Regions from separate parts of the Streptomyces sp. NPDC044061 genome, predicted to be linked through region 3. Evidence: riboswitches for the same ligand, from Rfam matches in the RefSeq annotation. Region 3 holds a riboswitch; each other region holds the start of a gene.

Evidence for each region. A riboswitch is a leader RNA that binds a small molecule or an ion and turns the genes downstream of it on or off. The one in region 3 is predicted to bind cyclic di-AMP.
Region 1: another riboswitch for cyclic di-AMP. It lies ahead of AC07CM_RS19985 (C40 family peptidase); the one in region 3 lies ahead of AC07CM_RS23855 (transglycosylase family protein).
Region 2: another riboswitch for cyclic di-AMP. It lies ahead of AC07CM_RS07145 (M23 family metallopeptidase); the one in region 3 lies ahead of AC07CM_RS23855 (transglycosylase family protein).

Annotation. Positions count from the first base shown of each region.
Region 1 is NZ_JBWKFL010000011.1:245,689-255,819, reverse strand. Features, by position in the region: gene AC07CM_RS20010 (phosphatase PAP2 family protein) at 1-684, opposite strand, end outside; gene AC07CM_RS20005 (phosphatase PAP2 family protein) at 681-1,283, opposite strand; gene AC07CM_RS20000 (DedA family protein) at 1,283-1,942, opposite strand; gene efeU (iron uptake transporter permease EfeU) at 2,162-4,192, shown strand; gene efeB (iron uptake transporter deferrochelatase/peroxidase subunit) at 4,231-5,502, shown strand; cyclic di-AMP (ydaO/yuaA leader) riboswitch at 5,739-5,908, shown strand; gene AC07CM_RS19985 (C40 family peptidase) at 5,917-7,095, shown strand; gene AC07CM_RS19980 (hypothetical protein) at 7,126-8,085, opposite strand; gene AC07CM_RS19975 (APC family permease) at 8,097-9,566, opposite strand; gene AC07CM_RS19970 (DUF5709 domain-containing protein) at 9,902-10,131, shown strand, end outside.
Region 2 is NZ_JBWKFL010000003.1:479,483-489,613, reverse strand. Features, by position in the region: gene AC07CM_RS07150 (aldo/keto reductase) at 1-393, opposite strand, end outside; gene AC07CM_RS07145 (M23 family metallopeptidase) at 547-1,578, opposite strand; cyclic di-AMP (ydaO/yuaA leader) riboswitch at 1,588-1,754, opposite strand; gene AC07CM_RS07140 (PP2C family protein-serine/threonine phosphatase) at 1,990-3,183, opposite strand; tRNA gene AC07CM_RS07135 (tRNA-Met) at 3,361-3,434, opposite strand; gene AC07CM_RS07130 (dihydrofolate reductase family protein) at 3,501-4,634, opposite strand; gene AC07CM_RS07125 (MarR family winged helix-turn-helix transcriptional regulator) at 4,703-5,239, shown strand; gene AC07CM_RS07120 (GTP cyclohydrolase II) at 5,357-5,983, shown strand; tRNA gene AC07CM_RS07115 (tRNA-Lys) at 6,056-6,128, opposite strand; gene AC07CM_RS07110 (amino acid permease) at 6,217-7,740, opposite strand; gene glgA (glycogen synthase) at 7,982-9,172, shown strand; gene AC07CM_RS07100 (cation:proton antiporter domain-containing protein) at 9,169-10,131, shown strand, end outside.
Region 3 is NZ_JBWKFL010000014.1:176,708-186,838, reverse strand. Features, by position in the region: gene AC07CM_RS23890 (class I SAM-dependent methyltransferase) at 1-601, opposite strand, end outside; gene AC07CM_RS23885 (hypothetical protein) at 881-1,540, shown strand; gene AC07CM_RS23880 (NAD(P)/FAD-dependent oxidoreductase) at 1,652-3,031, opposite strand; gene AC07CM_RS23875 (Ppx/GppA phosphatase family protein) at 3,477-4,433, opposite strand; partial or broken gene AC07CM_RS23870 (DUF501 domain-containing protein) at 4,638-5,039, opposite strand; gene AC07CM_RS23865 (FtsB family cell division protein) at 5,069-5,545, opposite strand; gene eno (phosphopyruvate hydratase) at 5,660-6,967, opposite strand; gene AC07CM_RS23855 (transglycosylase family protein) at 7,313-7,993, opposite strand; cyclic di-AMP (ydaO/yuaA leader) riboswitch at 7,998-8,167, opposite strand; gene AC07CM_RS23850 (transglycosylase family protein) at 8,350-9,381, opposite strand; gene AC07CM_RS23845 (DUF899 family protein) at 9,694-10,131, shown strand, end outside.

The sequences.
Region 1 (10,131 bases), on a different contig from region 3:
GTCGGTGGTGGGTGGGGGGTCCGGCTCGCCGGTGCCGGTGATCAGGCGGGTGGGCAGCCACCAGGCCGCCGCGCACACCCAGATGCCGAGCCAGCCGACGGCGAACAGCCAGCCGCCGAGCACGTCCGTGAACCAGTGGACGCCGAGGAAGACCCGGGTCAGGCCCACTCCGGCCGCCCAGCAGACCACCGCCAGGCACAGCGGGAGCCGGCCGCGCGGGGCCCGTACGCAGATCGCGAGGACGACCAGCCCGGCGGTCAGGGCCGAGGTGGTGGTGTGTCCCGACGGGAACGCCCAGCCCGAGGCGTGCGTCTGCCAGTCCTGGTACGGCGGGCGGGCCCGGCCGACCAGCTCCATGACGGCGTACCGCACGGCCTCGCCGGTGGCGAGACAGGCGGCGGCGAGCAGCGCGGCCGTCAGCCGCTGCCGCCGGGTCCCGCCCACGAGCAGTCCGGCCACGACGACCACCGCGTAGGGGATGAGGCCGGTGCCGGTGGCGGTCAGCCCGCGGGCGACGGCCGCCGCCATCTCCGGGCGGTGGCCGACGGACCAGTCGAGCAGGGTGCGGTCCACCGACAGCGGGACGCCGTGCCGGCCTGAGACGACCAGCGCCAGCAGCGCGAACGCCGCCCAGGCGCCGAGGGCGACACTGCCCGCCAGTTCCGCGATGCCCTTGCGGTTCATGACACCAGCAGCGGGCGCAGCCTGCTCGCCGCCAGCCGTGCCGCGAGGCCGCGCGGGCGGCCCCGGAGCACGGTCATCACGAGGAAGGCGACCAGACCGCCGACGACGGCTCCCGCGAGGACGTCGTGCGGATAGTGGACGCCCACCCAGACCCGGGAGGCCGCCATGGCCACGGCGCACACGGCGGCGACGGCCCCGAGCCGGCGGGAGACGAAGAGGAGGGCGACCGCGGAGGCGGCCGCGATGGCGGTGTGGTTGCTCGGGAACGACCAGTCGCCGGGCGCCGGACACGCCTCCAGTGTCCGGAAGGGCAGGCCGTGGCAGGGCCGGTCCTCCCGCACCAGGAGCTTGAGCCCGGCGTCCGCGCCGAAGGCCACCAGCACGGCCACCGGAACGGTCAGGGCCGTGGTGGCGGCCGCGGCGCCGACCCGCCGGGCCCGCCACCACCCGACGGCCATGAGCAGCGCGAAGACGGCCAGGCCGTAGGCGGACCACGCCGTTATGACCGCGTCCAGCCGACCGGGGACGTGATGGGCGAGATCCACCACGTCCCGGTACAGCCGGCCGTCGACCGCGGAGCCGGTGAGCGCGAGGATCATCAGCGGGCCTCCTTGGCTGCCCTGCGGGAGCGCAGCACCTCGGCGGCGAGCGGAACGAGCGACAGGACCACGATCAGCGCGATCACCGGCAGCAGGTACTTGTCGACATTCGGGATCGAGGAGCCCAGGGCGTAGCCGGCGAGGGTGAGCCCGATGCTCCACACGAGTCCGCCCACCACCTGCCAGAGCGTGAACGTGCGCACCGGCACGCCGAGCGCGCCCGCCATCGGGTTCAGCACCGTCCGCACCACCGGCACGAAGCGGGCCAGCACGATCGCCTTCGCGTGTCCGTACCGCTCCAGCAGCTCCTCGGCGCGCTCGGCGCCCTCGTGCAGGCGGGCCGACCCGCTGCGCGCGAGCAGCGCCCCGCCCGCCCTGCGGCCCAGCAGATACCCGCACTGCGAGCCCGCCAGCGCACCGACGGCCGACGCGACGAGCAGCGGGCCGAGCGAGAGGTGCACACCCCGGTCGGAGGCGCCCGTGCAGAGCAGGCCCGCTGTGAACAGCAGGGAGTCGCCGGGCAGGAAGAAACCGATCAGCAGGCCCGTCTCCGCGAACAGCACCGCCGCGACGCCCAGCACGCCGAACGCGGCCAGCAGGGAGTGGGCGTCGAGCACGTTGACCGCGAGCTGCGACGACAGGTCTGAGGGAGTGGCCATCGCCGCACGCCCTTTCCTTCGGCTGATTCCGATTGCCTCGACTGATTCCGACTACACATTTGTAGACGGTCTACCGAAGCGTAGACGACCGACGGCCGGGTGTCGTTCCCGGACTTTGCCTCCCTATTGCCACTTCATGACCGGCCGACTACATCCGTGTAGTCATGATGGTCTGCGAAGGTAAGGCATGCCTTCACTAAGTGGGAGGGGTCGCAGAGCATGTGGGACGACGCGTTTCCGAGCTTCCTGATCGGACTGCGCGAGGGGCTCGAAGGCGGACTCATCGTCTCCGTACTCATCGCCACCCTGGTGCGGGCCGGGGCCCGTTCGCGGCTGCCGCAGGTCTGGACGGGCGTCCTGGCCGCGATCGCCGTGGCCATGAGCTTCGGCGCGGTCCTCACCTTCACCGCCGCCTCCCTCTCCCAGACCGCCCAGGAGGCCTTCGGCGGCACCCTCGGCGTGATCGCCGTCGCGTTCGTCACCGCCATGGTGTTCTGGATGCGGCGCTCGGCCCGCAACCTCTCCGGCGAGCTGAAGGAGAAGGTCACCGGCGCCCTTGCCATGGGCTCCGGGATGCTGGTCCTCACCGCGTTCCTCGCGGTGGGCCGTGAGGGCCTGGAGACGGCCCTGTTCCTGTGGACCACCGCCCGGGCGGCCGGCGAGTCGGCCGGCCCGCTGACCGGCGCCGGCATCGGCCTGGTCCTCGCGGCCGGACTGTGCTGGGGCCTGTACCGGCGGGTGCTGAAGATCAACCTGACCAGGTTCTTCACCGCCACCGGCGCGGTCCTCATCGTCATCGCGGCCGGCGTCCTCGGCTACGGCCTGCGCGACCTCCAGGAGGGTGGCGTGCTGCCCGGGAAGACCGCCTACGCGGTCGACCTGGCCGGCAGCGTCGACGCCGGCTCCTGGTACAGCACCCTGATCCAGGGTGTGTTCAACCTCACCCCGACCATGACCTGGCTGCAGGTGGCGGCCTACGCCGCCTACCTCGCCGTGGTGATGACGCTGTTCGTGCGCGGAGTCCGCACCACCACCCCGAAGCCGGCCGCCGAGCGGGCCGTGCCCGAGCCGAAGGCCGCCCGGCCGCGGCGGAACCGGCCCGTGTGGGTGATCCCGGCCGCCGTGGTCGCCGTACCCGCCCTGCTCGCCGGCCTCGTCGTCGCCCTCGCTCGCCCCAAGCCCGCGGGCGACGAGACCGTCGCCGTCTCGGAGACCGAGTGCGGCAAGGGCTTCACCGCACCGGAGCCGGGCCGCCAGACCTTCCAGATGCGCAACACCGGCGGCAAGACCTCCGAGGTGTACCTGATCGACCCGTCGACCGGCGCGGTCTACGGCGAGATCGAGGGCCTGGCGCCCGGCACCACCCGTGACCTGGTCGCCACCGTCGCGGGCGGCAGCTACGCCTGGCGCTGCGTCCCGACCGGCGGCAGGGCCGTCACCTCCAGGGCGGTGCGGGTCGGCGGCGGGGCAGCGGGCAAGCCGGTCGTCCCGGTCTCGGAACAGGATCTCGCCGCACCCCTGAAGGCGTACCGGACGTACGTCGAGCAGGGCCTGGGCACGCTCGTCACCCAGACCCGGACCCTCGACGACGACATCGCGGGCGGCCACCTCGACAGGGCCCGCACGGACTGGCTGACCGCCCACCGCACCTACGCCTCCCTCGGCGCCGCCTACGGCACCTTCGAGGACTTCGACCAGAAGATCGACGGACGGCCCGACGGGCTGGCCGACGGCGTCCGGGACAAGGACTTCACCGGGTTTCTGCGCCTCGAGCACGGCCTGTGGCACGGCGAGCCGGCCAAGGACCTGCGGGAGCCCGCCCGGCAGCTCGCCGACGCGGCCGCGGGTCTGCGCAAGGCCTTCCCCGGCCAGGAGTTCGACCCGGGCGACCTGCCGCTGCGGGCCCACGAGATCCTGGAGAACACCCTCCAGTTCGAGCTGACCGGCGATACCGACCAGGGCAGCGGGACCACCCTCGCCACCGCCGACGCCAACCTCGCCGGCACCCGCGAGCTGCTCACCGTCCTGAAGCCGCTGCTGACCAGCCGCGCACCCCAGCTGCTCCCGACGGTCGACGCGGACATCGCCCGGCTCCAGAAGCTCCTGGACGCGGCCCACGACGGTGGCCGCTGGACCCCCGTCGACCGGCTCGGCACCGCCGAGCGGCAGCGCGTCAACGGCGCCACCGGACAGCTGCTGGAAGACCTCGCCCCGGTCCCGGACCTCCTCGAGATCCGCAAGTCCGCCTGATGAGCACCGAGCACCCGCACCTGGAAGGGAACCCTTCGATGTCCACTGCCGAGACGCCGGCCTGCCCCGTCGGCCCCGCCCGCCGCTCCTTCGTGCGAACCGCGCTGGGCGCGTCGGCCGCGGGCGCGGTGCTGGCCGGCGGCGGCTTCGCGCTCGGCGAGAGCGGGGGCACCGCACGGGCGCAGGACACGGGCACGGACAGCGGCGCGAAGGTCGCCTTCCACGGCGCCCACCAGGCCGGGATCATCACCCCCGCCCCGGCCGCCGCGACCTTCGTCTCCCTCGACGTCGTCGCCGACGACCGCAAGGGCCTCACCGACCTGCTGCGCACCATTACCGAACGGGCCCGCTTCCTCACCTCCGGCGGCGCCCCCACCGACCTCGGCGTCGGCGCGCCGCCCTCCGACAACGGCATCCTCGGCCCCGAGGTCCCCCCGGACTCGCTGACCGTCACCGTCGGCGTCGGCGCGTCCCTCTTCGACGACCGCTACGGCCTCGCCAGTGCCAGGCCCGCCCGGCTCACCCCGATGCGGACCTTCCCGAACGACGACCTGGACGCCGCCGAGTGCCACGGCGACCTCTCCCTGCAACTCTGCGCGGGCAGCCAGGACACCGTGCTGCACGCCCTGCGCGACATAGCCCGGCACAGCCGGGGCGCCATGCAGATCAAGTGGCGCATCGACGGCTTCCAGAGCGCCCCGCGCCCCACCGGCGCCCAGCGGAACCTGCTCGGCTTCAAGGACGGCATCGCCAACCCCGACGTCGGCTCGGCCCGTGAGACGAACAAGCTCATCTGGGTCGGCGACGGACAGGGCGAGCCCGCCTGGGCCACGGGCGGCAGCTACCAGGTGATCCGGATCATCCGGATGCTCGTGGAGTTCTGGGACCGGGTGTCGCTGACCGAGCAGGAGAAGATGTTCGGCCGCCGCAAGGACACCGGCGCCCCCCTCGACGGCACCAAGGAGACGGACCTTCCCGATTACGCCAGGGACCCGCACGGCACCGCGATCCCACGCGACGCCCACATCCGCCTGGCCAACCCGCGCACCACGAGGACCGACAGCTCCCGCATCCTGCGCCGGGGCTACAACTACGACCGGGGCGTGGACAAGGTCGGCAACCTCGACATGGGCCTGGTCTTCTGCTGCTACCAGCAGGACGTCAGGCGCCAGTTCGAGGCCGTGCAGACCCGGCTGATCGACGAGCCCCTGGTCGACTACATCTCCCCGACGGGCGGCGGCTACTTCTTCGCCCTGCCCGGCGTGCGGGACGCGAAGGACTGGCTCGGCAGGGGCCTGCTGTCCGCCTGACGGCCGCCGCCGGCTCCGCACCGCTCCCGGTCCCGCTCCGTTCCTCCCAGCCCGACGTCGGAAGTCGGGACAAAGCGCACCACGTCACGGCAGATCGATCGCACCCTGCGACGGAGCTGAGCAAAGGTCACGAAAATGTATCGGGCATATCGCCCACCAACCTTCACAGCGGCCCCACGACTTGGCTAGCGTTCCGGCCAGGTCGTCCGACAACCACCGGCGAACGTCGCCGGGCCGTGCGGCCTCCGCCGAGTCCGGTCCGCCTGCGGGCAGCCGGAGCCGGGGACCCACCGACCTTGGGGTGAATCGGCCCGACTCCCTTCCCGGGAACGGGCCGTAGGGCAACCCTTCCGAACCACCCGCCCGAACCCGACAGCTAACTCGGTAGGCGGAACATGGAAGGAGTCGCCTACCTTGGCGTCGCACCGCAAGTCGCGCCCCACGGGTGCCCGTGTGGCAGGCATACGCACCCCCGTCCTCGCCACTGCCGCCCTCACCTCCGTGGCGCTGCTGTCCCAGACCGCCAACGCCACCCCCTCCGCCGACGGCAGGCCGAGCCTCGAGGAGGTTCAGAAGAAGGTCGACGACCTGTACCGTCAGGCCGAGTCCGCGACCGAGAAGTACGACGCGGCCAAGGAGAAGGCCGCGCAGGAGCGCACGCACGTCGACACCCTGCTCGACGACGTGGCCGAGCGCACGGCCAAGCTCAACAAGGCGCGTGAGGAACTGGGTTCGTTCGCCGCGGCACAGTACCGGACCGGGGCCGCCACCCCCGGCACCGCGACCTTCCTGCTCTCGGACTCCCCGCAGGACTACTTCGACCAGACGCAGCTGATGAACCGGCTGACCTCACGCCAGAAGGGCGCGGTCGACGACTACGTCACCGCACAGGCCGCGACTCTGAAGACGCGGCGGAAGGCCGTCAAGAGCCTCGAGACGCTCACGCAGTCGCAGAACGACCTCAGGACGGCCAAGTCCACCGTCCAGGAAAAGCTGTCCACCGCACGGAAGTTGCTCTCCACGCTGACGGCGCAGGAGAAGGCACGCCTCGCGGCGATCGAGAAGCAGAAGCAGCAGGAGGCGGCGAGGAAGGCGGCGGAGCTCGCCAAGAAGCAGGCCGCGGCCGCGCAGGCCGCGAAGGAGCAGAGCGCGTCCTCCGGCTCGACCTCGACCTCCGGCTCCGGCTCGTCCTCGGGTTCGGGGACCTCGACCTCGACGTCGGGCTCCACGAACGCCGCCAAGGCCGCCGAGGCGCTCGCCTTCGCCCGTGCGCAGATCGGCAAGCCGTACGTCTGGGGTGCGACCGGGCCCGGTTCCTACGACTGTTCCGGGCTCACCCAGGCCGCGTGGAAGGCCGCCGGCGTCACCCTGCCGCGCACCACCTACGACCAGGTGACCGCCGGCACCACGGTGTCCCTGGCCGACGCCCAGCCCGGCGACCTCGTCTTCTTCTACGACGACATCAGCCACGTCGGCATCTACATCGGCAACGGCATGATGATCCACGCCCCGAAGCCCGGTGCCTACGTCCGCGAGGAATCCATCTACTACGGCGGCGAGTCGATCATCCACAGCGTGGTGCGCCCGTCCTGACGTCCGGGGCCTGCGAGAGGCCGGCCGCCGTCACCCGCGTACCCCCAGGTCCTCCCGCCACTTGATCAGCTGCCGGGTCGGATCACCCGTGTACGACCAGGGGGTCCGGGTGGCACGGCGGCCCAGCAGGCGCAGTACGGCCGCCGCGACGTCCGGCGTGCCGGCCAGACAGGCCGCGTGCGCCAGGTGGTTGAGGTCCCGCAGCTCGGTGGGGGGCACATCGCTGTCCGGGCGGGCCCGCACCCACCGCTCCCAGGTGCGCCGCACGTCGTTGACCGCTCCGTCGTGGTCCCAGTGCGGGCCGAGGCTCATCGCACCGCGCTGCCCGTGCGCGCCGTCGAGGGCGTAGCGGTACTCCTCCACCCGGGCGTACTGCACCAGCACCGGCAGCGGGCAGCCGGGCGGCGCCACTCCGGCCGCGTCCCGGGCGAAGTCGTACATCAGGCCGTGCGTGCCGTGCCAGCGGGCCGAGTAGTAGTGCAGCACCTGCAGATGGCCCTCCGTGTTGTACGGGTCCCGCCGGTACAACTCGTCCCACCAGCGCCCCAGTTCGCGGCGCCGTACGCCCGTCGGATACAGCCGGGCGACCGAGATCAGCGACACCCACGGCGTGGGATCCTCGGGGCAGGCCTCGGTGGCGTGCAGACAGGCCAGGACCGCGCTGTCGACGCGGTCCCGGTCGATCGGCACGCCCCGCCCCGCCGTGATGGCCAGGTGGAACGCCCGGGCCGTCTCCGTCGCCGCGCGCAGCACCTGCGCGTCCGCGTTGCCGGGCTCGGCGGCCAGCCACGACTCCACCGTGGAACTGCCCGCGCAGGCCTGGGCCAGCAGCCGCACCCGGTGCCCGCGCAGCGTCCAGTCCTCGCCGGTCACCCACAGCAGGTCCCTGAGCCCCTGCCAGCGGCCGATGACGATGTCCTGCCGGGCGGAGGTGAGCGACGCGTCCCCGCAGTCGGGGTCGAAGTCGGGCGTGAAACGGTCTCGTGCCATCGGGTTCTCCCTCAGAAGTCGGTGGGGAGACCCTCGTGCGACCGGGACGGCGTACCCGCGCCGTCGGGAACGTACTCCGCCTCCACGGTGCGCGTCGCGTCCAGCTTCGCGGGCCGGTAGTAGTCGCTTCCCTGCCGCCAGTACCAGAGCATCGGGAGCAGTCCCGCGGCGAGTCCGCCGATGCCGATCGCGATGGCGGCGCCGCTCAGCTCGCCCAGCGACTCGACGAAGATCCAGAACATGAACAGGGCGCCGAACAGCGGCCACAGCCCGCCGAGGACGAAGTCGGCCGCCGACTTCAGCAGCATCTTGCGGTAGGCGACGACCACCGCGAGGCCGGCCAGGCCGTAGTAGACGGCGATCTGCAGGCCGATCGCCGAGATCGCGTCGGAGAGGATCTCGCCCACCGAACCGAGGGCGTTGGAGGCGATGAACATCGCCAGCGCCACCGCGCCGACCACCACGATCGCCACCCAGGGCGTGTTCCACGTGCGGTGCACCCGGCCCAGCGCGGCGGGCATCGTACGGTCCCGGCCCATCGCGAACAGCGAACGCGTGACCTGGATGAGCGTGGTCTCCAGCGTGGCGATGGTGGACAGCATCACCGACACGATGAGCAGCTTGCCGCCCCAGCCGGGCCAGATCTCCTCGCCCAGCACCGCGAGCACGTTGGCGTCGTTCTCCTGGATCTGCTTCGACGTCAGGATGACGTTCACCGCGACGGTGAACACCTCGAACAGCAGGAAGACGATGCCGACCCCGATCAGACCGGCGAGCCCCGTCGTACGACGGCTGTTGCGGGTCTCCTCGCTGAGGTTGCTGGTGACGTCCCAGCCCCAGTAGTAGAACGCGGCGAGGAGCGCGCCGGAGGCGAACCCGCTCACGCCGTCGAAGTGGGAGAAACCCAGCCACGACCAGTCGAAGGCCCGGGCGTTGTGCGAGTGGAAGACGGCGAGCACCGCGAACAGCGCCAGGATGCCCAGCTCCACACCGGACATCAGCAACTGGGCGCGGACGGTGAGCCTGGCGCCGCCGAGCACCACCGCGAGCATCACGAGGAACCACACCGAGCCGACCGCCGTGGACAGCGCCGTGTTCTCCGCCAGCTTGTCGTCGAAGAGCGCGAGCGTCATCGAACCGGCGGGCAGCGAACCGGCCACCATGAAGATGGTCGCCGAGATCACCAGCGCCCAGCCGCTGATGAAGCCCAGGAACGGGTGGAGGGTACGGCCCACCCAGGAGTAGCTGGCACCCGCGTTGACGTCGATCCGGCTGAGGTAGCTGAACGCCAGGGCTATGCCCAGCATGGGTATCGCGCAGTACAGCAGGGCGGCCGGGCTGGCCATTCCCACCGCGCCGACGAGGACGGCGGTGGTCGCGGCGAGCGAGTACGCCGGTGCGCTGCCGGCGACCGCCATCACCACGGTGTCGAACGTACCGAGGACATTGGCCTGCAGCCCTCTGCCCCTGTTGTTGCTCATGGTCGTGCCACTTTCCGGTCGTGCACGGCGCACGGGCGCCTGGCCCGACGCGTACGGGTGGGGGGTGCGACCCGCCTCGGACCCGGAAGAGGGATGGCCTCGGGTCAGCTGCCGGCCAGGAGAGAAAGAGTGGTGCACGGGGTTGTGGTGGGCACCGTGCTGCCGAGCGTCGGCGGACGGTCACGGTGTGTGGGTGTGATGATAGCGGCACCTGTTGACCTTTCAAGATGACCAACCGGTAACCAGTGCTGACCTGTTCGGATGCGGGCGGGTTAGGGATGCGGCCCACGGGAAACGCGGACCGGGACCGAGCGCGCGTCGAGAAGGAGGCGGCGATGAGCGATCAGCAGGCCGGGCAGACCCCGATGGCGGACGACGCCTACCAGCCCACAGGAACCAACGAGGAGCAGGCGGACGCAGCTCCCCTGGATCTGCAGGACGCCGTGGACGAGCGCGGCTACGACGACGTCCTGGACGAGGGCTACTCCCCGCCGGAGCGGCCCCTGGGCGTCACCAAGCACGGCACCACCGCGGCCGAACAGCACGAGGGGGAGACCCTCGACCA
Region 2 (10,131 bases), on a different contig from region 3:
TTCGGGCTTGTCGAAGTGGGTGTAGTAGAGGTCGATGTAGTCGGTGTCCAGACGGCGCAGGGAGGCGTCCGCCGCGGCCTTGATGTTGGCCGCGGTGAGGCCCGGGTACTCCGGGTGCTGGCTGACCTTGGTCGCGATGACGACGTCCGAACGGTTGCCGCGGGCCTTGACCCACTTGCCGATGATCGTCTCCGACTCGCCGCCCTTGTTGCCCTCGATCCACGCCGAGTAGGAGTCGGCGGTGTCGACGAAGTTGCCGCCGGCGGCCGTGTAGGCGTCGAGGACGGCGAAGGAGCTCTCCTCGTCGGCGGTCCAGCCGAAGACGTTGCCGCCGAGGGCGAGCGGGAAGACCTCGAGGTCGGAGGAGCCGAGTTTGCGCAGAGAAGCAGTCATGCTTCTTTTCAACGGTCACTCCCGCACCGCCCATTCCGGGATTCCCGCGAACGGTGTGTGAACACACGACCGGCAGCCCTGACGTCGGGGGGTGCCGTCAGGGCTGCCGGGGAACTGGACGAGGGGGCCGGGCGGGGCCGGCTCAGCGGCCGGTCAGGGGGTGAGGCCCTTGCCGTGCAGCCACGCCATCGGGTCGATGCCCGTGGCCTGGCCGTTCGGGTGGACCTCCAGGTGGAGGTGCGGGCCGGTGACGTTGCCGGTGGCGCCGATCCGGCCGATGACGTCGCCGGTGCCGACCTTCTGGCCGACGGAGACGTTGATCGAGGACTGGTGGCAGAACCACAGCTCGGTGCCGTCGTCCAGGGTGAGGATCGTGCGGTAGCCGTAGGCACCGGCCCAGCCCGCCTCGGTGATGGTGCCACCGTGGACGGCCTTGATCAGCGTGCCCGTCGGGGCGGCGAAGTCGAGACCGGTGTGGTAGCCGGAGGACCACATCGAGCCGGGCTGACCGAAGGTACCGGTGATCGTGTACGAGACGACCGGCAGCTGGTACTGCTTGGCCAGTTCGGCCAGGCGCTCCGCCTCGGCCTGCTTCTTGGCGGCGGCCTCCGCCTGCTCCTTGGCGTCGGCGGCCTTGGCGGCGGCTTCCTTCTCCGCCTTGGCGGCCGCGTCGGCGGTCTGCTTCTCGGCGGCGGCGACGGCGGCCGCGGTGGCCTTGCTCTCGGCCTTGCTCTGCTGCTGCTCGGCCTGGGCCATGATCCGGTTGCGCAGGGCCTCGCCCGCGTCGCTCTCGTCGCTGTCGGCGGAGGCCGTGCCGACGGTGCTGAGCGAGGCCGTGGTGGCCTTGGGGGCGTCGGAGGAGCCGTCGCCGAACAGGGAGCCGACGGAGGGCAGGTCGGGCATGGAGATGGACACCGGCGGCTTGCCGGTGTTGGCGCTGGCCATGCCGCCCGCGCCGACAGCGGCTATGACGCCGACGCCGAGGACGGTGGAGCTGCGGGCGAGTCCGCCGCCGCGCTGCTTGGCGACGCGGTGCCGGCCGCGCACGGGACGGATGGAGTCCTCGGTGGGATTCCACTCCTCCCAGGGGCCCTCTTCGGTGCGGTACTCGCCGTAACCGAAGGTGTCGATCTCGCGCTGAGCCGGCACGAACGGGGCTTCTGGGGCAGGCCGGTTGGACGCCACGCGGGCGTACTCCTTTCCTTCCTCCGCCTACCGGGTTAGCTGACGGGTTCGGAGCAGGAAGGTCTCCTACGCGCGTAAACCAGATGTGGACCAGTGCGGTTCACAGCGGCATCCGCGTGATTCACCCCAAGGTGGTGGTTCCCCGGTTCCCTTACGGGATTCGGCGCGTGCGCACGGAGCCGCCTCTTGTGACGGCTGGGACGACCGCGCTGCGTTATCGAACGTTAATAGACCCACCTGTCAGATTCCAAGCCGTTCGGCTTGATCATTAACCTTTTCCCGGACGGACGTAACGTGCCAGGAGAGGCGGAAATCGGGCGAGTTGGCCGACACTCAGGAGTCACAACGGTTTTGATGGTGTCTCAGATGTTATGCGGAGGGCTTCCGTCCGATCACCGTCGGTGATACTGGTCAGGGTCGTCGTACGGCCAGCAGCGCCATGTCGTCCGTCATCCCGCCCCCGGAGTGCCGTCGCACCTCCGCGGCCAGGCGGACGAGCAGAGCGCGCGGGTCGGGGAAGCGGCGTCCGACGAGCCGGCGCCAGGGGTCGTAGAAGCGGCCGTGGGCGTCGCGGGCCTCGGACAGGCCGTCGGTGTAGAGCAGCAGGGTGGCACCGCTCGGGAAACCGGACTCGGTCGCGCGGTCGGGCCACAGGCCCAGATCGCTCATGCCTAGCGGCAGCGCGGGTTCGTGCGCGGTCAGGATCCGCAGGGTGCCGTCGTCGTGCAGCAGCAGCGGCGGGGGATGGCCGCGGTTGACGATCCGGACGACGCCGTCGCCGTGCGGGAGTTCGGCGAGGACGGCGGTGGTGAAGCCCTCGAAGGCGTCGATCCCGCCCCGCCGGGTGCCCTCGCGGGCCAGCGCGCGCTCCAGCCGTTCGGCGACCGCCTCCAGCGTGGCCTCCTGCTCGGCGGCCTCCCGGAACGCCCCGATCACCACGGCGACGGCGGCGACCGCGCCGATCCCCTTGCCGCGCACGTCCCCGACGACCAGCCGGACGCCGTACGGGCTGTCCTGCACCGCGTACAGGTCGCCGCCGATGAAGGCGTCCGCCTGCGCCGCCTCGTACCGGGCCGCGATGTCGAAGCCCGCGAGCCGCGCGTCGGGCTCGGGCAGCACGGCCCGCTGGGCGGCCTCGGCGATCTCCCGGGCGGAGGCGAGGCGCCGGTCGCCGAGGCGGACGACGCGGTTGATGGCGACGGCCAGCAGGGCGACGGTGGCCACGGTGACCACCTCGGTGACCAGGTTCACGTCCGTGCCGGTGCCGAAGCGGGCGTGCACGGCGAAGGTCGCGGCCAGGGCGGCGAGGCCGGTGAGCACCGTGGTGCGCAGCGAGGACAGGGGCGCGGCGACCAGCGGGGCGGCCGTGAAGAACGGGACGGCGGTGAAGTCGCGCGGGGTGAGCAGGTCGTACAGGATTCCGCCGGCGATCAGGAGCGCGGGCAGGGCGCGGGCCAGGCCGCGCGGCGTCGGACGGTGGCCGTGGCACTTCTCCGGCAGGAGGGGCGCGGGGTCCCGGCCGAGGCCGGGGCCGGGCACGGGGTCGCCGGGGAGCCGCCCGTCGGCCCTGGCGTACGGGCTCTCCTCCACCTCACCAGGGCGCACTGCTCGTCTCCCGTGTCCTTGACCTGCGTCCAGCGTGGCGGGAGCGGGTACGGCGGGCGACCGCTGTGGACCGAGCGGATGACTGACTGTGACGTACGCCACTCGACGTCAGGTGGGCGCGGCGGAAAAACACTCAGGGCCGGAATCCTTTGCTGGATTCCGGCCCTGAGCCTTCAGTAGCGGGGACAGGATTTGAACCTGCGACCTCTGGGTTATGAGCCCAGCGAGCTACCGAGCTGCTCCACCCCGCGTCGTTGTGACTCCAGTGTACGCCATCCGCAGAGGTCGAAGCACACGGGTTTTCCGTGAGGTGCCGCTCAGGGCAGCAGATGGGCGTTCGGCGCCTTCGCCGGACCCTCGTACTCCGGCAGCAGTACGACGTCCACGCCCGCGCCCGCCAGTACCCCGGCGCCGTCGGCCGCCGTCACGAAGGTGTCCGGCTCCCGCCAGGCCGTGACCACCCGGCGTACGCCCGCCCGCAGGATCAGCTCGGCGCAGGGGGCGGGGCGGGAGGCGCGGCGGGAGCAGGGCTCCAGGCTGCTGTAGACGGTGGCGCCGGGCAGCCGCGGGTCCGTGGGGTCGAGCTTGGCGAGGGCCGCCTCCTCCGCGTGCACCACGGGGTCGCCCCCCTCCCGGGAGTACCCGCGCGCCAGCTCCGTGCCGTCGGCGGCGACCACCACCGCGCCGACGCTGAAGGCGGTCCGCGAGGGCGGGCACAGGGCGGCCAGCTCGCAGGCGGTGCGCAGCCAGTGGCGGTCGGCGGCGGTGGGCAACCCGCCGGTGCCGGGGGCGGTGGGCTCGTAGCGCATGAGGACGACGTCCTCGATCCGGCGGGTGTCGGTGAGGCGGAGACGCCCGCCCTGGTAGGCCCCGGGGCCGAACAGGCGCGGGGCCGCCGGGTCGCCGACGAACAGCGGGGCGAGGACCAGCTGGAGTTCGTCGGCGAGGCCCTGCAGCAGGAGCTGGGTGTGGACGGTTCCGCCGCCCTCGACCATCAGGCGCCGTACACCGCGCACGTCGTGCAGATGCTCCAGCAGGGCCCGCCAGTCGAGGTCGGGGCCGAGGGGGACGACGTCGGCGGTCCGGCCGAGGGTGCGGGAGGCCCGTTCGGCGCCCTTGTCCGTCGTGTACACGAGCTTCTCGCCGCCGGTGTGCCAGAAGTTCGCGTCCGGGTCGAGGCCCCCGGAGGCGGTGACGGTGACCTTCAGGGGGTACGCGGGCCTGCCCCCGGCCACGCGGGCCGCGCGGCGCTCGGGTGAGTTCACCAGCAGGCGCGGGTTGTCGGCGCGGATGGTGCCGGCGCCGATCAGGATGGCGTCGACCGAGGCCCGTACCTCGTCGACCCGGTCGAAGTCGGCCGGGCCGGACAGCAGGAGCCGGTCGGGGCCGGTGTCGTCCAGGTAGCCGTCGAGGGAGACGGCGGCGGACAGCAGGACGTACGGGTACGGCATCGGCGCGCTCCCTCGCGGAGACCAAGACTGATCTTGGTTCAAGTTTGAAACAAACTTACACTGGCTGCATGACGACCCGCTGGCTCACCCCCGAGGAGCAGCGCGCCTGGCGCGCGTACATCGCCGCCTCCAGGCTCCTGGACGACGCGATCGACCGGAATCTCCAGCAGGAGGCCGGCATGCCGCACCTGTTCTACTCCGTGCTGGCCAACCTCTCCGAGGCGCCCGACCGGAGCCTGCGCATGACCGACCTCGCCGAGACGCTGAAGATCACACGCAGCAGGCTGACGTACGCGGTGACCCGGCTGGAGCGGGACGGACTCGTGCGGCGGGAGGACTGCAGCTGGGACCGGCGCAGCAGTATCGCGGTGCTGACGGACGAGGGGATGGCCGTGCTGGAGCGTACGGCACCCGGGCACGTCGAGACCGTCCGCGCGACCCTCTTCGACCGGCTCACTCCCGAGCAGGTGGGGCAGTTGGAGGAGATCTGCACGGAGGTCGCCCGGACACTGGAGGGGGAGGAGACGGGGGGTGCGGCGGAGGACGTGCCCTGGCGGCGGCGCTCTTCGCCCTGTTCCGGACCGCAGCAGGACCGGCTCCCGTGACGCGCGCCGCAAACTCGTTGCTTTAACTTTTAAACATGAGGTAGGGTCACCGACCGAGCAGCTGCTTCAAATCTGAAGCAGATGGCAGCAGCAAGGGAACGGAACCCGGAGGCCCGCATGCCCGACACCCCCGCCGCCACCCCGCGCGCCCGCGTCCGGGTACCGCTGCACTTCGGCGACGGCTACTCCGTCGACGCCGAACTCGTCACCTTCCACGGCCTGACCGACGGCCAGGAGCACGTCGCCGTGGTCCTCGGCGAGCCCGGTCCGGTCCCCCTGGTGCGGCTGCACTCCGAGTGCCTGACCGGGGACGTCTTCGGCTCGGCCCGCTGCGACTGCGGCCCCCAGATGCGCGAGGCGGTCGAGCGGATCGCCGAGCGCGGGGGCGTCCTGCTCTATCTGCGCCAGGAGGGACGCGGCATCGGCCTGTACAACAAGCTCGACGCCTACGCCCTGCAGGACGAGGGCCTCGACACCTACGAGGCGAACGCCGCGCTCGGCCTCCCGGAGGACGCCCGCGACTACACGGCCGCCGCGCAGATGCTGCGCGCCCTCGGCATCGGGGAACTGGACCTGCTCTCCAACAACCCGGACAAGGCGGAGCAGTTGCGCTCGCTCGGCGTGGTCGTCCGGGACCGGGTGCCGACCGGCGTCTTCACCACGGCCCACAACGTCCGTTACCTGCGCGCGAAGGTCCTGCAGACCCAGCACACGCTGCCGCTGGCGAAGTTGAGCGCCGGCTGAGCCGGGTTCCCCCGGCCCCGAAAAACGGACGTGCCCCCAGCTCGTGACGCACATGAGCTGGGGGCGTTTCCGTAGGCCCTGTGGGACTCGAACCCACAACCAATGGATTAAAAGTCCACTGCTCTGCCAATTGAGCTAAGGGCCCGGGCGATGTTGCCTGTCCGAGCATAGCCGGACGAGGCCGCGTCTCCGATCGGGTATCGGCGACCCGGCCGCGTCGGGGGGAGGAAGGGTTACTTTTCGACCGGCTCGGGCACGGGGCTGCGGGTGTGGGCCGGGTTGAGGAACCAGTGGCGGGCCGAGGTCAGCCACCAGGTCGCTGCGAAGCCCAGGACGACCAGGACGGCGACCGGGGCGTAGTTGAAGGTCTTCCAGGTGACCGGGGAGACCTGGGGCAGCATGAACAGGACGGTGATCACGGCCACCCAGGTGACGGACACCAGCCCGACCGCGACCGACCAGCGGCCCAGGTGCCACGGGCCGCGTTCGAAGGCCGCGCCCTTGCGGACCCGGAGGAAGGTCGGGACGACGTAGGCGATGTAGAGGCCGATCACCGCGATCGAGGTCACCGCCGCATAGGCGGTGGAATTGATCAGGTAGGGCAGCCCCAGGACCAGGGCGGCGAGCGCGGCCAGCCAGACCGCCGCCACGGGGGTGCGGGTGCGCGGGCTGACCGTGTGCCAGACGTGCGAGAAGGGCAGTGCGCCGTCGCGGGAGAAGGCGTAGATCATGCGGCTGTTGGCGGTGACCGAGGCCATGCCGCAGAAGAGCTGGGCGCCGATCACGACCAGCAGCAACAGCTTGCCCGTCGTCGCTCCCAGCGCGTCCAGGAGGATCTGGGCGGGGGGCGCGCCGGTCGGGGACGCCAGCTCCTTGTCGTACGACTGGATCGCGAAGGTGAAGCCCAGGAGCAGGACGAAGCCGGCGATCCAGGACGTCCAGATCGAGCGGACGATGCCCTTCGGGCCCGCCGTGGAGGCGTCGTGGGTCTCCTCCGTCATGTGGGCCGAGGCGTCGTAGCCCGTGAAGGTGTACTGGGCCATGAGGAGGCCGAGCAGGACCACGTAGAGGCCGCTGCCCCAGCCGGTCTCGTTCACGAACTTCGTGAAGACGAAGGACGCCGACCGGTGGTGGTCGGGCACGAGGGCCAGGGCGCCGACGATGACCGCGACCCCGAGGACGTGCCACCACACGCTCACGCTGTTCAGCAGGGCGACGATGCGGACCCCGAAGGTGTTCAGCAGGCCGTGCAGCAGCAGGATCGCCGCGAACAGCAGCACCGTACGGCCGGGTGTCACCTCGAAGTCGAACTGGAGGTTCAGGTAGGCGCCGAGGAAGGACGCCGCGCCGAAGTCGATGCCCGCCGTCACCGCCACCTGGCCCAGCACGTTGAACCAGCCCGTGAACCACGCCCACGCCGCCGCCGAGCGCGGGGGCGCGAGGCGGTGCGCCCAGAAGTACAGGCCCGCCGACGTCGGGTAGGCCGAACAGATCTCGGCCATCGACAGGCCCACGAACAGGGTCATCAGGCCGACCGCCACCCAGCCCCAGACGATCACCGCGGGGCCGCCGGTGATCATGCCGAAGAGGTAGAGGGTGAGGCAGCCGGACAGGACCGAGATGATCGTGAAGGAGACGGCGTAGTTCGAGAACGCCGACATCCGGCGGGCGAGGACCTGGGTGTAACCGAGCTGGGCCAGCCGTTCCTCGTCGGACAGCCCTTCCGCTCCACTGCGCACTGCCGCGTCATCTGTCATGCACCCAGCAATGCCCGCGGCGGCGCGGTGACATGCGCCCCGCCGTCGTCGCCCTAGCGTGGATCAGAGGTCCGCGGCCTCTCGTTCCCCCGCCCCGTCGCCACGAGGCCGCGGATCCCCTGGTCACACCGGGCACCCGCCTGCCGCTCCCCGCACTCCACCCCGACTCCCCCGCACCGGAGGGCGGGCCGCGGCACGCACGGAAACCGCCGCTCACGGCCACAGACGTCAGGAAGTACGGATGAACACACGCGTGGATCTGCTCACCAAGGAATTCCCGCCGGCCGTCTACGGCGGAGCCGGCGTGCACGTCACGGAACTGGCCCGGCAGCTGCGCACCCTGGTCGACCTCAGAGTGCGCTGCTTCGGCGAGCCGCGCGACGAGCCGGGCGTGGCCGCGTACCGGGAACCGCGTCTGGCGGACGGCGCGCACCCCGTGCTGCGCACCCTCGCCACGAACGTCGAGATGGGCGCCGGCTGCGCGGGGGCCGACCTGGTGCACAGCCACACCTGGTACGCGAACGCCGCCGGCCATCTGGCCCAGACCCTGTACGGCATCCCGCACGTGGTGACCACGCACAGCCTCGAACCGCTGCGGCCGTGGAAGGCGGAGCAGCTGGGGGGCGGTTACCGGCTGTCCTCGCTGGTGGAACGCACCGCCGTCACCTCGGCGGACGCGGTGGTCGCCGTGTCGCACGGGATGCGCGAGGACGTGCTGCGGGTGTACCCGGACGTCGATCCGGAGCGGGTGCACGTGGTGCACAACGGCATCGACACCGAGGTGCACCGGCCCGACCCGGGCACGGCCGCGCCGGCACGGTACGGCATCGATCCGGACCGGCCGCTCGTGCTCTTCGTGGGCCGGGTGACCCGGCAGAAGGGACTGCCCCATCTGCTGCGCGCCGCCTTCGAGATGGACCCCGCGGCTCAGCTGGTGCTGTGCTGCGGGCAGCCGGACACCCCCGAGATCGCGGCGGAGACGACCGCGCTGGTCGACGAGCTGCGCCGGGCCAGGAGCGGGGTCGTCCGCGTCGACGGCATGCTGGACACGGTCTCGCTGCGCCAACTGCTCACCCACGCCGACGTGTTCGTCTGCCCTTCGCTGTACGAGCCGATGGGCATCGTCAATCTGGAGGCGATGGCCTGCGGTACGGCCGTGGTGGCCACCGCCACCGGGGGGATTCCCGAGGTGGTGGCCGACGGGGTCACCGGGCTGCTGGTGCCCGTCGAGCAGGAACAGGACGGTTCGGGCAGCCCGCTGGATCCCAAGCGGTTCGCCTCCGACTTCGCCGCCGCGGTGAACCGGCTGCTGGCCGAGCCGGAGCGGGCCCGCGCGATGGGTGAGGCGGGGCGGGCGCGGGCCCGGGACCGCTTCTCCTGGCGGGCGGCGGCCGAGCGGGTGCTGGACATATACCGCGAGGTGCTGGCGTGACGGACGGCGCCGCCGGGGCCACGGGCCCGCTGGACCCCACGGCCGCCTTCCTGCTCGGCCTGTCCGTTCTGCTGTTCCTGACCCACGGCGCCGGCCGGCTGGCCCGCGCGGTCGGCCAGCCGCCGGTCGTCGCCGAGCTGACCGTCGGCATCCTGGCCGGCCCCTCGCTGCTGGGGACCCTCGCCCCACAAGCACACCACCTCCTCTTCGGCCCCCAGTCCCTCCCCGCCCTCGACACCCTCGCCCAACTGGGCGTGACCCTGTACGCCCTGGGGATCGGCCGCCGGTTGGCAGCCGACAGCGAGGGGTTCGGTGGGGGCGGGGGCGAGCGGGCCGGGACCGTGGCTGCTCTCGCGGTCGTGTCGTTCGGGTTGCCCATGGTGGTCGGGGTGTTGCTCGGCCTGGGGCCCGTGGGGCGGTTTGCCGGGGTGCACGGCGAGGCCGCCGGGTTCGCTCTGTTTCTCGGGTGTGCTCTGAGCGTCACGGCTTTGCCGGTGCTGGCGCGGCTGCTGGAGGCGGCGGGGCTGACCCGGACGCGGGTGGGTCGGCTGAGTCTGGGCGCGGCGGCCGTGGGGGACGCGGCGGCCTGGTGCGTGCTGACCGTGGCGCTGGTGGTCTCCGGTGCCGTACGAGCCGACCGGCTGGTCCCCGCGGGCTGCGGACTCGCGGCCGTCGCGGCGCTGTTGTGGGTGAGCCGGGGCCGTCGTGCGCGCCGGCCGGAGGCGGGGCTCCCCCTCCTGGCGGCGGGCGGGGTGCTGGCCGGCGGGGTCTCGGCGGCGCTGGGGCTGCACCAGTTGTTCGGCGCCCTGCTCTTCGGCTTGCTGCACGGCAGGCTGCGGCCCGGACCCCAGCCGGCGTTCGACACGCTGGAGAAGGTGGCCGGTGCGGTGCTCCTGCCGTGCTTCTTCCTCGGGTACGGGCAGAAGCTGGACCTCGGCGCGTTCGACTGGAGCGGGACC
Region 3 (10,131 bases):
GCAGTCGCAGGCCCTTCGTCAGGCCCAGCTTCACGCTGACGAGTTCGAGCTTGTCTCGCTGGGCGGACTCCAGGGTGCCGTCGTCCTCCCAGTAGGCGCACGAGTAGACCATCGACGGCCCGAGGACCAGCTCGTAGAAGTCGTTGCCGACGTCGTAGTGGTGGCTGATGGCGCGCTTGTCGCTGCGCCTCGTGTGCAGATGCCGGCGCCTGCGGACCTCCTCGCTCGGCGGGGCGGGCGGGATGGGCGGCCCGGCGAGCCTCAACAGCTCGCGCCCGGCGGCCCGTACGTCGGGATCGCGCAGCGCCTCCATCAGGGTGCGGGCGTCCTCGCCACGCTCCCAGACGGAGCCGGCCATGGCTTCGAGAGCGGTGTACAGGTCCCCCTCGATGTCCAGGTCCCCCGCGACCCAGGCGCGGGCCAGGCCCAGTTCCCCGGGCTTGAACAGCAGCCGGCGCAGGGCTCGGCGGTTGCGGACCACGAGGGTCGGGACACCCGGTGGGCCGGACTGGGAACCGTCCCAGGCGCGGATCCGCAGGGGGAGCGGTGCTCCCAGCATCTGTTCGGCAACACTCGTCAGCCGCGACGCGGCGTCGGCCATGGCGCACCTCCGCTGAAAGGAATCGGCCCGCTGGATCGTCTCCGTCCCGATGGAGGGAAACGACCCCGCACGCCGACGTCATTCCCCTCCACGCGCTCATGCCGACACGATGGCCGAACCGTCACACGGTCGCGTTACCCCGCGCTCCCCGGTCGGTCAAGTCCCGAGTTCGCGTGCCACGGAAAACAGGGGCATGACCCCGCTCCCGGGACGGGGGTCAATGGAGGCAGAACATTTCGTTCGCCTCCCCCTCCCCCCACACATTGGATGTGCATTGCCATGCCTCGTCGTTCCAAGCTCCAGCGCCTCGTCCTGCTCGCCGCCTCGACCAGCGTGATCACCGGTGGCGTGCTGCTGCCCACCAGTGCCTTCGCGGCCCCGGCACCGCAGACCGCGACCGTCACCACGGCCGACGCGGGCAACGGGGACACCGCCGCGGGATGGACACGTACCACCGACGCCGCGAGCGGCATCAGCGTCCAGCTTCCGGGCCGGGCCAAGGTCCAGCAGGACAATGAGGACGGCGTCCGCAGCCGCTTCTACCTGGTGCCGACCGAGTACGGGGCCATCGGCGTCTCGGTCTTCGAAGCACCCGGCAAGGATCCGTCCGCCCCCTGGGATCTCAAGGCCACTCTCAAGGGCGTACTGGAGGGCTACAACAGCGACTCCAAGTCCTCCCGCGACGTGCTGCGCAGCACCGGTGTCCAGGCGGGCACCACCAAGGGCAACCCCGACCTCACGGCCGATCTCACAGCCGCCGACGGCTCCCGGGGCCACATCCGCCTCATCGACCTCGGCGAGCACATGATTGTCGTCATGACCGTCTCCACCGGCGGGAACCAGGCCCTCATGGACAGGGACCACCAGCAGGTCCTGGACAGCGTCCGGGTGCCGGGCCACAGCGCCGCACAGTCCGACAGGGCCTCCCGGTCCACCTGATCCTCCCGGGCCGTCCGGCCGACGGCGAAGAAGTCCGCGCAGACCCCGAAGGGGCCGCCCGCACCACGGATGGCGGGCGGCCCCTTCGGGTTGGCCGGGGTGGACCTGGGGTCAGGAGGCCTTGGCCTTCTCCTCGGTCTTCGCGGCGGCGACCGGCGCGGGCTTGGCGGCCTCGTAGAACTCCTCGCGCGGGTTCTCCATCGCGCCGAGGGAGACGACCTCGCGCTTGAGGAACATGCCGAGGGTCCAGTCGGCGAAGACGCGGATCTTGCGGTTGAAGGTCGGCATCGCCATGCCGTGGTAGCCACGGTGCATGTACCAGGCGAGGCGGCCCTTGAGCTTGATCTTCACCTTGCCCATGACGATCATCGCGACGCCCTTGTGCAGGCCGAGACCGGCGACCGCACCCTTGTTGGCGTGCTCGTACTCCTTCTGCGGGAAGCCCCGCAGACCGGAGATCACGTTGTCGCCGAGGACCTTGGCCTGACGCAGCGCGTGCTGGGCGTTCGGCGGGCACCAGGCGTTCTCGTTGCCCGCCTTGCGGCCGACGAGGTCCGGGACCTGGGCGTTGTCGCCGGCGGCCCAGATGTAGTCCGTGCCCTTGACCTGGAGGGTCGGCTCGCAGTCGACGTGGCCGCGGGGGCCGAGGGGCAGGCCGAAGCGGGCGAGGGCCGGGTTCGGCTTGACGCCGGCGGTCCAGACGATCGTGTTGGAGTCGACCTCGAGGCCGTTCTTCAGCACGACGTGGCCGTCGACGCAGGAGTCCATGGAGGTGGAGAGGTAGATCTCCACGCCCCGGCTCTCCAGGTGCTCCCTGCCGTACTGGCCGAGCTTCGGGCCGACCTCGGGAAGGATCTTGTCGGCGGCGTCGACGAGGACGAACCGCATGTCCTCGCGGGACACGTTCTTGTAGTACCTGGCCGCGTCCCGGGCCATGTCCTCGACCTCGCCGATGGTCTCCGCACCCGCGAAGCCACCGCCGATGAAGACGAAGGTGAGCGCCTTGCGGCGGATCTCCTCGTCGGTCGTGGAGTCGGCCTTGTCGAGCTGCTCGAGGACGTGGTTGCGCAGGCCGATGGACTCCTCGATGCCCTTCATGCCGATGCCCTGCTCGGCGAGGCCGGGGATCGGGAAGGTGCGGGAGACCGCGCCCATCGCGATGACCAGGTAGTCGAAGGGCAGCTCGTACGCCTCGCCCACCAGCGGGGCGATCGTGGCGACCTTGCGGTCCTGGTCGATGGTGGTGACCCGGCCGGTGAGGACCTCCGCCTTCGGCAGCACGCGTCGCAGCGGGACGACGACGTGGCGAGGGGAGATGTTGCCGGCGGCGGCTTCGGGGAGGAAGGGCTGGTAGGTCATGTACGACCGGGGGTCGACGACCGTGACGGTCGCCTCTCCGTAGCGCATCTTCTTGAGAATGCGCCGAGCTGCGTACAGGCCTACGTACCCACCGCCTACTACGAGGATCCTGGGACGCTCCGTGGTGCTCATGCCATCGAGTATCCACCCGCCCAAGGAGGGCTGCTCGTGCGCCCCTTCACAAGCTCCGGCAGGGCCTGTGCTAAACTCCGCGACCCGCGTGACGCAGGTCATGGTGGCGCCGGGGAACCCGCGGGCGGTCTGACCCGTTGTCAAGGCCGCGTGAGCTGCCTCTCTGGGCGACCCGGGCGGTTGTGAGCACCTCGCAACACCCGTGGAGCACCCCCTTCCAGGCCCCTCCCCCGCCTACCGTCTGAACATGTTCAAACGGCCCCGGAGCTCCCGGAAGGGCCAATCGGCCCCGTTTCACGGTTCCACGAGGCGGAATTCCTTGTGAAGAACTTCACGAAGTTTCCGGACCGACCGTCACCGAGGGGCCCTCGAGGGGCCTCTCGGTCCCGCTCAGACGTTATCCGACCTGCTCAGTCGATGACTACCGATCAGTAACAAAAGAGAGCTACGCCACCGACCACGCGATGCCGTCGAGGATGTCGTGCTCGCTGACGACGACCTCCTCGGCCCCGGTCCGCTCCATGATCGCGAGCAGGACGAGGGCGCCCGCGCCGATGACGTCGACCCGGCCGGGATGCATGGACCGGATCACCGCACGCTCGGCGTGCGTGGAGCGCAGCAGCCGCTCGGTGATCTCCCGGACGCGGTCGCGGGAGACGCGGGAGTGGTGGATGCGGGCGGAGTCGTACTCGGGCAGGTCCTGGGCGATCGCGGACACGGTGGTCACCGAGCCGGCGAGGCCGACCAGGGTGCGCGCCTCGCGCAGCGGGACGGTCTCCTCGGCGAGGTCCAGGGCGGCCTCGATGTCCGCCCGCATGGCGGCGATCAGCTCCTCGGTGGGCGGGTCGCTCACCTTGCCGTCGTGCACCAGGTGCCGTTCGGTCATCCGCACACAGCCGACGTTCACCGACCGCGCGGCCCGCACGTGGTCGTCGCCGACGACGAACTCGGTGGAGCCGCCGCCGATGTCCACGACCAGGTAGGGCCGGGCGAGGTCCTCGCGGCCCTTGAGTTCCCTGGTCGCTCCCGTGAAGGAGAACTCGGCCTCCCGGTCGCCGCTGATGACCTCGGGCTCGACACCGAGGATGTCCACGACCCCGCGCACGAAGTCGTCCCGGTTCTCGGCGTCGCGGGAGGCGGAGGTGGCGACGAACCGCACCTTGCCGGCGCCGAGTTCACGGATCACCCCGGCGTACTCGCGGCACGCGGTGAAGGTCCGCTCCAGCGCCTCGGGGGCCAGCCGGCCGGTGCGGTCCACGTCCTGGCCGAGCCGCACGATCGTCATGCGCCGGTCCAGCTCCAGGAGTTCACCCGTGGCCGGGTTGACGTCTGCGACGAGCAGCCGGATGGAGTTCGTGCCGCAGTCGACGGCGGCGACCCGGGTGAAGCCGGGCGGGACCATCGGCCTGGTCGCGAAGAAACCGCTGCGGACCTCCGTGGGGTCGAGGATCGCGCCCTCCTCGCCGGGGTGCTCGTCCGCCGGGTCGGGCGCCTCGAGCGGCTGCACGCAGGGCCCCTTGCGCCACCACTCCGGCAACATGGCGATCGCCTCGTCGCCGAGGGGGTTCACGCCCGGTCCCGCGGCCAGCGAGTGGCCCACCAGCACGTGCAGGCACTTCACCCGGTCCGGCATGCCGCCCGCGCTCGGGAAGCCCTCCAGGACCTCGATCTCGTCCCGGCGCCGGATGTAGTCCTCGTGCGCGGCCCGGTAGGCGGCGGCCAGCTCGGGGTCCTTGCCCAGCCGCTCGGTCATCTCCTTCATGACGCCGTTCGCCTCCAGCGTGCCGATCGCCGAGGCGGCGCGCGGGCACGTCAGGTAGTACGTCGTCGGGAAGGGCGTGCCGTCGGGCAGGCGGGGCGCCGTCTCCACGACGTCCGGCTGACCGCAGGGGCAGCGGTGCGCGATGGCCCGCAGGCCCCGCGGCGGGCGGCCGAGCTGCTGCTTGAAGGCCTCGACGTCCGCGTCGGTGGGCTCGGTGCGCGGAGTGGGCGGCGGAGGCGTTTCCATGACTGCTTTCAGGGTGGCTTTCTGTCGGTTCACTGGTCGGAGGCGTCGGACTTGTCGACCCCGTCCCAGACGTTCGCGTACCAGGGCCGGTGGGCGGCCCCGAGGTCGGCGCGGGACTGCTTGGCCGCGCCCGGGTCGATCACGACGTACCCGGTCTCCCCGGGCATCACGTAGTGCAGCCGGCGCCGGATCTGCTGCTCGGCGTAGGCGTCGTCCTGCCAGCGCGCCTTCAGGTCGCGCAGCTGCTCGACGCGCTTGCGGGCCTGCTCCTGCCGGCGCTGCTGGTCGGCGATCTCGGCGCGCTGGGAGACGTACTGCCGCATCGGATAGGCGAGGGCGACGATCAGCGAGCACAGCACCAGCGCGAGCAGCGCGGCGCGGCCGGTGAGCCGGGAGCGGCGGGCCTGCCGCTTGGTCTGGGAACGGTAGACCCGGGCCGCGGTCTGCTCGCCGAGCAGTCGCAGCCTGGTCGCGGTGGAGAAACGGTCCCGGTCCTTCACGGCCATCTGGCTCTCGCCTCCCCTTGCCGGTTGCCTCACACGTGCGTACGTCCCCGGACACGGTACGGGACCGGGTGCGGGGACGTACGTACGACTGGCTAGGACTTAGCCCGGTGGAGGTCAGCCCTTGGAGACCTCGATGCTGCCGCGGAAGCGCGGGAACGCGCTGCGGCCGGCGTAGACCGCCGCGTCGTCGAGGATCTCCTCGATGCGCAGCAGCTGGTTGTACTTGGCGACGCGCTCGGAGCGGGCCGGGGCGCCGGTCTTGATCTGGCCGCAGTTGGTGGCGACGGCGAGGTCGGCGATGGTGACGTCCTCGGTCTCGCCGGAGCGGTGGGACATCATGCACTTGAAGCCGTTGCGCTGGGCCAGCTCGACGGCGTCCAGGGTCTCGGTCAGCGAACCGATCTGGTTCACCTTCACCAGCAGGGCGTTGGCGGTGCCCTCCTCGATGCCGCGGGCGAGGCGCTCGGGGTTGGTGACGAACAGGTCGTCGCCGACCAGCTGGACCTTGTCGCCGAGACGGTCGGTGATGACCTTCCAGCCGGCCCAGTCGTCCTCGAACAGCGGGTCCTCGATGGAGACGAGCGGGTAGGCCGCCACGAGCTCCTCGTAGTACTCCGTCATCTCGGCGGCGGAGCGCTCCTTGCCCTCGAAGAGGTACTTGCCGTCCTTGTAGAACTCGGAGGCGGCCACGTCGAGCGCGAGGGCGATCTGCTGGCCGGGGGCGTAGCCGGCCTCCTTGACGGCCTCGAGGATGAGGTCGAGGGCCTCACGGTTGGAGCCGAGGTTCGGGGCGAAGCCGCCCTCGTCGCCGAGGCCGGTGGACAGGCCCTTGTTCTTCAGGACCTTCTTCAGCGTGTGGTAGACCTCGGTGCCCCAGCGCAGGGCCTCGGAGAAGGACTCCGCGCCGATCGGGGCGATCATGAACTCCTGGATGTCCACGTTGGAGTCGGCGTGCGAGCCGCCGTTCAGGATGTTCATCATCGGCACCGGCAGCAGGTGCGCGTTCGGGCCGCCCAGGTAGCGGAAGAGGGGGAGGTCGCTGGCCTCGGAGGCGGCGTGCGCGACGGCGAGGGAGACGCCGAGGATGGCGTTGGCGCCGAGGGAGCCCTTGTTGTCGGTGGCGTCCAGGTCGAACATGGCCTGGTCGATCAGGCGCTGCTCGGTGGCGTCGTAGCCGACCAGCTCCGGGCCGATCTGCTCGATGACGGCGAGGACGGCCTTCTCGACGCCCTTGCCCTGGTAGCGGTTGGGGTCGCCGTCGCGGAGCTCGATGGCCTCGAAGGCGCCGGTGGAGGCGCCGGACGGAACGGCGGCACGACCCGTGCTGCCGTCGTCGAGGCCGACCTCGACCTCGACCGTGGGGTTGCCTCGGGAGTCCAGGATTTCCCGGGCTACGACGACGTCGATGGACGGCACGAGCATCTCCTTCGTGGATGTGACGCTGGTTGTGCGGGGCTGGTGTGCCTTGCGACTAGAGCCTAACCGTCCCGGGGGCGTCGGCCACCGACCGACCGTCCCGTGGACAGAGGAAGACAGCGAGAGACAAGGACGGACAGGGAGACCGTACCCATTGTTCACGCGCGGAACAAAGAGGGGTGTCGGTGAGGTCCGCGCGAAGAGCGGGGAAACAAAGAACCCCGCCCCGGCGCGTTCGGGGGAAAACGCGCCGGGGCGGGGAGCCCGTGGGGACGGGGGACGACCCTCACGAGGCCCTCAGTGTGCGGGCCCGTGATGTGAGAGCGCTGTGGTCCGGGCGGGAACCAGGTGTCACTTCAGGTGCAGCTGCTGGCCCGGGTAGATGAGGTCGGCGTCCTGGACGATGTCCTTGTTCAGCTCGAACAGCTTCTTCCAGCCGCCCTGCACGTGGTGCTTGTCGGCGATGGTGCTGAGGGTGTCGCCCTTGACGACCTTGTACTCGCCGTCGCCCTTCTTGACCTTCTTGCCGGTCGGGGTGGTGACGGTCTTGCTCGCCGACGGGGCCGTGCGCGTGGTGGAGCGGGTGGCGGCCTGCTGGTCGGTGGAGCGGGTGGCGGTGCTGTCGCTCGCGCTCGTGGAGGCGGAGCCACCGGAGTAGGGGGTGCTGGACAGGCCCGTGCCGCAGACCGGCCAGGCGCCCTTGCCCTGGGCGGCGAGGACCTTCTCGGCGATCTGGATCTGCTGCGCCTTGGTGGCCTTGTCGGCGGTGGCGGCGTACTGCGTGCCGCCGTACGCGGCCCAGGTGGAGGCGGAGAACTGCAGACCGCCGTAGTAGCCGTTGCCGGTGTTGATGGACCAGTTGCCGCCGGACTCGCACTGGGCGACCTTGTCCCACTCCGCGGAGGTGGCGGCGGAGGCGCTGCCGGCCGCCATCAGCGGGGCGGCGACGACGGCGCCGGTGACACCGGCGAGCGCGATGGCACGGGTGGCCTTGGACGGACGACGGTGCTTGCCCTTGCCGGAAAACAGCATGGATCGATCCCCTCACCGACGCCTGCGAGGTGAGCTGTCGGGTTCGGGCCGGTTGAGTTGCCCGGCCGCACCCCCTGGGGAGGCACGGCTTCACCCCTAGCCGGATCCAGCCTCAACTGCTGGGCCCGGCACTTACCTTGGGTCCCCCGCTCCTGCCTGCGGCGCATGACGCGACGACTGTTCCCGGGCAACCGCTGGCAGGATTCGGCGTTGCGACTGCCGGGGCTCGTGGTGACGAGCGGTCCCGACCGTAGACATGCGTTCGGCGGAATTTCAAAGACGATCAGGGCTTCTGAGACTCATCCCACACTTTCGCCAAAACGGACATTAGGCGTGAAGCGGGGCGTCAACTCGCGCTACTTATCGCCCGTTTCGGTACCGACTTCCAGGGTCTGACCGGCTGCGATGTGGTTCGGGTCGGAGCCGACGGCCTTCTTGTTGTGGGCGTAGAGCGCGTGCCATCCGCCGTCGACGTCAAGGGAGTCGGCGATGGAGGCGAGCGTGTCCCCCTCGCGGACCGTGTAGGTGCTCTCGTCACGGGAGGCGTGCCGGCCCGAAGAAGTGGCGTTCTGACCGTTTGTCACGCTTTCGTCCGCGCCGCCGCCGCGGTGGCGTCCGCCACTGCTGAGGGAGCCGGTGTCGACCAGACTCCAAGAGCCGCCGGTCTGCCACGAATTGTCCGAGTCATCCGTTGCGGGATCCGTGACACCGGACCCGCTCCCCTGCGCGCTCCCGGAGTCCGGCGATGCGGATTTGTCGGACTTGGGGGCTTCGTTCTTCTTGCCGGAGCCGGAGGAGTCGGAGTCCTTGCTCGCGCCGGGGGAGGGCGTAGTCGCCGTATCCGAGGAGGAGTCGGACGAGGACGACGAATCCGGCAGGCCGGACGAGTCGGATGTACCGGCCGATCCGGACGCATCCGTGGACCCGGAGGAGTCACCGGAGTCCGAGGAGTCCTTGCCGGAGTTGCCCTTGCCGGAGCCGCCGACGCCCGTGTCGACGTCCACGGAGCCGGAGTTGGAGGTCAGACCGGACAGCAGGGCACAGGTGGCCCAGGGAGTGGTGCCCTGGTCGGCGAGGATCTTCTCGGCGACGGCGATCTGCTGCGAGCGGCTGGCCTGGTCGGCGCTGAACGCGTACTGACCGCCGCCGTACTTGTCCCAGTCGTCCTGGGATATCTGCAGACCGCCGTAGTAGCCGTTGCCCGTGTCGGCGCTCCAGGAGCCGCCGCTCTCGCACTCGGCCACCTTGTCCCACGTGGTTCCGTCGGCCGCGTTGGCGCTCGCGGCGCCGAGCAGCGGGATGGCGATGGCGGAGCCGGTCACTCCGGCCGCGACGAGGAGAGCCGGAGCCTGACGGGGGCGACGGTGACGACCGTTCCCGGAGAGCATGCGGAAACCTTTCGTGCGACAGCGGGAGCGGCGCGGCGGGTGGGGCTCGACGCCGCGCTGATGGGTGAACGTAGCGGCAGACGATCACTTGTCACAAGTTAATGCCGCACAGATCACGTGAAGATCACAGAGTTGAACGCTTGTCATCTCTGCCTGTGACAGCACTACTTCCGGCTTGTCCCTCGCTGTCGCTTATACGGTCATTCGCGCTGTCACCCGTAGGGCACGGCGGTGTCTCCCGACGGGCGCGAAGGGCAACCGGAACCATGGACGCGAAACGACCTGAGGGGGGTTCCCAGCCAGGAGGAAGCGATGTTGCGGCACACCCGACTGCCCGGCGAGTCCGAGGACTATCTCGCCGCCCGTGAAGAACTCCGCCGGGCCGAAATCGACCTCATGCGGCACCGCGAGGAGGTCGCGGTCCGGCGGCGGGCCCTTCCCCTGGGCCCCGGGGTCGATGACTACGTCTTCCTCGAAGGGCCCGCCGGCCTCGACGCCGGCGACACCCCGGTCCACGAGGTCTGCCTGAGCGAGCTGTTCACCGGCCCGGACCGACCGCTGATCGTCTACCACCTGATGTACGGCAAGCGGCAGACCGACCCGTGCCCGATGTGCACGCTGTGGATCGACGGCTTCAACGGGGTCGCCCGCCACCTCGCCCGGAACGCCGACCTCGCCGTCGCCGCGGCCGCGGACCCGCCCGCCCTGCGCCGGCACGCCCGTGACCGCGGCTGGTCCCGGCTGCGCCTG